DNA from 2 places in the Clostridium sp. NSJ-145 genome. Region 2 is predicted to be linked to the other one. Evidence: predicted binding sites of a transcription regulator. Region 2 holds the regulator's gene; the other holds the start of a gene.
What was found. The regulator LexA, encoded in region 2, represses DNA repair genes until DNA is damaged. The targets are predictions, from matches to a motif close to CNAACANNTGTTNG.
Positions count from the first base shown of each region.

Region 1: uvrA (excinuclease ABC subunit UvrA) is a predicted target of LexA. The motif match lies at 1,601-1,614, and genes of this name have one in related genera.

Region 1 is NZ_JAJNOS010000018.1:26,742-29,229, forward strand. It holds gene uvrB (excinuclease ABC subunit UvrB) at 1-1,562, shown strand, start outside; gene uvrA (excinuclease ABC subunit UvrA) at 1,686-2,488, shown strand, end outside.
Region 2 is NZ_JAJNOS010000003.1:79,236-81,723, reverse strand. It holds gene LQE93_RS04220 (methionine gamma-lyase family protein) at 1-82, shown strand, start outside; gene LQE93_RS04215 (DUF3267 domain-containing protein) at 108-728, opposite strand; gene lexA (transcriptional repressor LexA) at 801-1,406, opposite strand; gene LQE93_RS04205 (hypothetical protein) at 1,548-1,904, shown strand; gene LQE93_RS04200 (tyrosine recombinase XerC) at 1,962-2,488, opposite strand, start outside.

The sequences.
Region 1 (2,488 bases), on a different contig from region 2:
TAATAGTAGCTTCAGTATCTTGTATTTATGGATTAGGTAATCCTGATGAATATAAAAAGCTTACAATATCACTTAGAGTTGGAATGGAAAAAGAAAGAGATGAAATTATTAGAAAGCTAATAGAAATACAATATGAACGTAATGATATAGATTTCTCTAGAGGTACTTTTAGAGTAAGAGGAGATTCTTTAGATATTGTACCGGCATCATCATCTACAAAAGGAATTAGAGTAGAGTTTTTTGGAGATGAGATTGAAAGAATTAGAGAGTTTGATATCTTAACAGGTAAGATATTAGGTGAAAGAGATCATATAGCTATATTCCCTGCATCTCACTTTGCTGCTTCACAAGAAACTATTGATAAAGCTATACATAAAATTGAAGATGAATTAGAAGTAAGGCTTAAGGAACTTACATCTCAAGATAAGTTATTAGAAGCACAAAGATTAAGACAAAGAACAAACTTTGACCTAGAAATGATTAAAGAGATGGGATATTGTAGTGGAATAGAAAATTATTCGAGAATACTGGATGGAAGAGACCCAGGAACAGCACCGAAGACTCTTTTAGACTTCTTCCCAGACGATTTTTTAATGTTTATAGATGAAAGCCATGTTACATTACCACAAGTTAGAGCTATGTATGCCGGTGATAGATCAAGAAAGGACTCATTAGTAGAGTATGGATTTAGACTTCCATGTGCTTATGATAATAGACCTTTAAAATTCCAAGAGTTTGAGAAGAAACTAAATCAAGTAGTATTTGTATCTGCAACACCAGCTCAATATGAGTTAGATCATTCAACTAATATTGCTGAGCAAATAATAAGGCCTACAGGATTATTAGACCCAGTAGTAGAAATAAGACCTGTTACAGGACAAATAGATGACCTTTATGCAGAGATTATTAAAACTTCTGAAAGAGGATTTAGAACACTTGTAACTACACTTACGAAGAGAATGGCTGAAGATTTGACTAAATATTTAACTGAACTAGGAGTGAAAACAACTTATATGCATTCTGATATAGAGACTATAGAAAGAATGAAGATAATTAGAAGTTTAAGATTAGGAGAATTTGATGTTCTGGTAGGAATAAACCTTTTAAGAGAAGGTCTAGATATTCCAGAAGTAGCTTTAGTAGCAATATTAGATGCTGATAAGGAAGGATTTTTACGTTCGGAAACATCAATGATACAAACTATAGGTAGAGCTGCAAGAAATTCTGAAAGTAAAGTAATAATGTATGCTGATAGAATCACTGGTTCTATGGATAGAGCTATAAAGGAAACTAATAGAAGAAGAGAAATTCAAAATAAATATAATGAGGAGCACGGAATTGTTCCAAAGACAATTATTAAGGCTGTTAGAGATGTAATAGAAGCAACTAAGGTAGCAGAGGAATCTTCAGATTATAATGTTGATGAAAAGGTTGAATTATCAGCTAAGGATAAGAAGAAGTTAATTAAGCAATATACAGATGAAATGATGGATGCAGCTAAAAACCTTCAATTTGAAAGAGCCGCAGAGCTTAGAGATATGATAGAGAAACTAAAGAAATAACAATTGACAATTTCCGTGGAAATATCTACAATAATATACAAACACAAGTTCGGGGTTAAAGGTCGGAAATTATGTGAAAAATAAGTAATATACGAGGTTAATACTGAAAGATTGGAGTAGTTTATGAAAGATAAAATCATTGTAAAGGGTGCAAGAGTACATAATTTGAAAAATGTTTCATTAGAGATACCAAGAGATAAATTAATAGTGTTTACTGGATTATCTGGTTCAGGAAAATCTTCATTAGCATTTGATACTTTATATGCAGAAGGTCAAAGAAGATACGTAGAATCACTATCTGCATATGCAAGACAATTCTTAGGGCAAATGAATAAACCAGATGTTGATTATATAGAAGGATTATCTCCAGCAATTTCAATAGATCAAAAGACAACAAGTAAAAATCCAAGATCTACTGTTGGTACTATAACAGAAATTTATGATTATTTAAGGTTATTATATGCAAGGGTAGGAATTCCTCACTGTCCTAAGTGCGGAAAGCAAATATCCCAACAATCAGTGGATCAAATTGTTGATAAGGTAATGGAGCTTGGGGATAAAACTAAAATTCAAGTTTTAGCTCCTATAATCAGGGGAAAAAAAGGTGCTCATGAAAAACTATTAGAGAATATTAAAAAGAATGGATATATTAGAGCTAGAGTTGATGGTGAAATATATGAGCTAGCAGAAGATGAAATAAAACTAGAAAAGAATAAGAAACATAATATTGATGCAGTTGTCGATAGAATTATTATTAAAGAAGGAATTGAAGGAAGGCTAACAGATTCTATAGAAGCAGCTTTTAAATTAGCTGATGGGTTAGTTGTTATAAATATTATTGGTGGAAAAGACATTTTATTTAGTGAAAACTTTGCTTGTCCTGATTGTGGTATAAGTATCAATGAACTAGAACCAAGATTATTTTC
Region 2 (2,488 bases):
ATATATTGCTTATCTTCAAGGTGGATTAACATTTGATCATGCTAAAATTGGTGTGTTATTTGCATTAAGTAATATACTTTAAAATATTAAAACTTAAACAGGATGAATTACTCATCCTGTTTTTGCATTTCGTTAATTAAATAATTATAGTCATTTGGTAACTCATAGATACCTTTACTTACATCATTAGAGCTAATATAAATAAATATGTTTAAGATATCTTCAGCAGATATAATTAAATTAGCCCACATAACACCATAAATAACGATGTTAAATCCTTTTAAAATAAGTATTACACTTAGTATAGAAGATATTATTAATACAGGAGCAATTAAACTAAGAAGACTCCTTGTATAGTTTATTTCTCCATTATAAGTAGAAGTAATCAATCTTTTTCGATTAAATAGTTTAATTTTAGCCTTTTGATCTGATAAAAAGTTAGAATAAATTATATAATGTATTAATTCATGTGGAATTTGAATTAAGTAAAATGATAGGATATAAGTAATTATAAAACTTAATATAAATGATTTTATATCTACAATTGAATTACAAGTGTAATATAGTGAATAACCTAAATAAAAGGCAAGTGGAAGTGATAAAATAGTTCTAATAAGTAACCTTAAGTTTAAATAAGTAGTCCGATTAAAATTGGATATTGGTGATAATATAAATTCACAATCATATTCATCCTTTGCTCTAAGAAATATCCCCTTTTCTAATGTCATTTTTTTCACCTTTCCTAAATACTAAATACTAAATATAAATGAGCCATACTAAAATGTATGACTCATTTATATTTAATATGCTCTAAATAATCCTACTAATTTACCAAGAATACTGCAATCTTTAACAATTATAGGATCCATAGTATCATTTTCAGGTTGTAATCTTATATAATCATCCTCTTTATAAAATGTCTTAATAGTAGCTTCGTTTTCAATCAAAGCAACTACTATATCACCGTTACAAGCTGTAGGATTTCTTTCAATTATAGCTAAATCTCCATGATGTATACCAGCATTTATCATACTATCCCCTGAAACGTTAAGTATAAAAAGTTCTTTATCATGTTTAATATAACTTAGAGGAACAGGGAAAACACCTTCAACATTTTCATTAGCCAATATAGGAATACCTGCTGTAACTTTCCCTATTATTGGAATATTAACCATTTCAATTTTATTTAAAGAGTTTTCCATAATTTCTAATGCTCTAGGCTTAGTTGGATCACGTTTTATTAGGCCTTTAGTTTCTAATTTTTTTAAATGCCCATGAACAGATGAAGTAGATTTTAAATTAACTGCCTCGCATATTTCACGTACAGATGGTGGATATCCTTTTAATTCTGTAAAGTTTTTAAGAAATTCATATATTTCCATTTGTTTGTTGCTATTTTCGATCATTATAACACCTCACTTATTTATAGATATTATAACATAACATAATAATAATATCAAACTTATGTTCTTGTAATATAATAAAATTTGAATTTATTATATCTTTCTGATAAAATAAATAAGTTAACAGAAATGGAAGGTGATTTTATGAAATATACTAACGACGATTTATGTGATATTTTTGAAAATAAAATTTGTGATAATTGTGGTAAATGTTTAGAAATCGATGGTATTGATATAAGAGCAATAAATATAGAAGATATAGCAAAAGATGTAGAAGAAAATAAATATTTAGAAGAAGAATTAAAGCTAGCTTTAGAAGCTCTAAAAGAAGAAGAGACAATTGAGGTACAGGATACTTTAAACTATTTAGATGATGAAGAATATGTTGATGCTTTTGATAATATTACATACCTTGATGAAATTGGTCTTGATGATGATTTATCTTTAGATGATGTAACCGAGGAAGTATATCCAGGAGTTCTAAAGTTTAAAAGAAAATAATAATACATTTAATAAAAAATTAGCTACCTATTTTAAATAGATAGCTAATTTTTTATGCTATAACTTAGATAAAGGATTTGAACGTACAGCATCTCTAAGTTTATCATCATCTATATGCGTATATATTTGAGTTGTAGATATATTTTCATGACCTAATATATTTTGTAGACTACGTATATCAACATTTCCATGTTTATACATTAGAGTAGCTGCTGTATGTCGTAGCTTATGAGGTGTATAAGTATTATCCAATATTTCTGCATTAGTTATATGCTTTTTTACTAATAATTCAACAGTTCTTTTATTAATAGGTTTATTACGAATAGATAGAAATAAGTATTTCTTATTTTCTTCAGATATTTTTGAATTATCTCTTTTGCTTAAATAATCATTAATGGATTTTATACATGCATCATTTAAATAAATAGTACGTTCTTTATTACCTTTTCCCACAATAGTTAATGTATCATTTTTTATCTTATTAATTTCTATTGAACATAACTCAGATAATCTCAATCCACAATTTAAAAATAGTGTTAATATACAATAATCTCTGTAATAGTTTATATTACCTTTATCTAAAG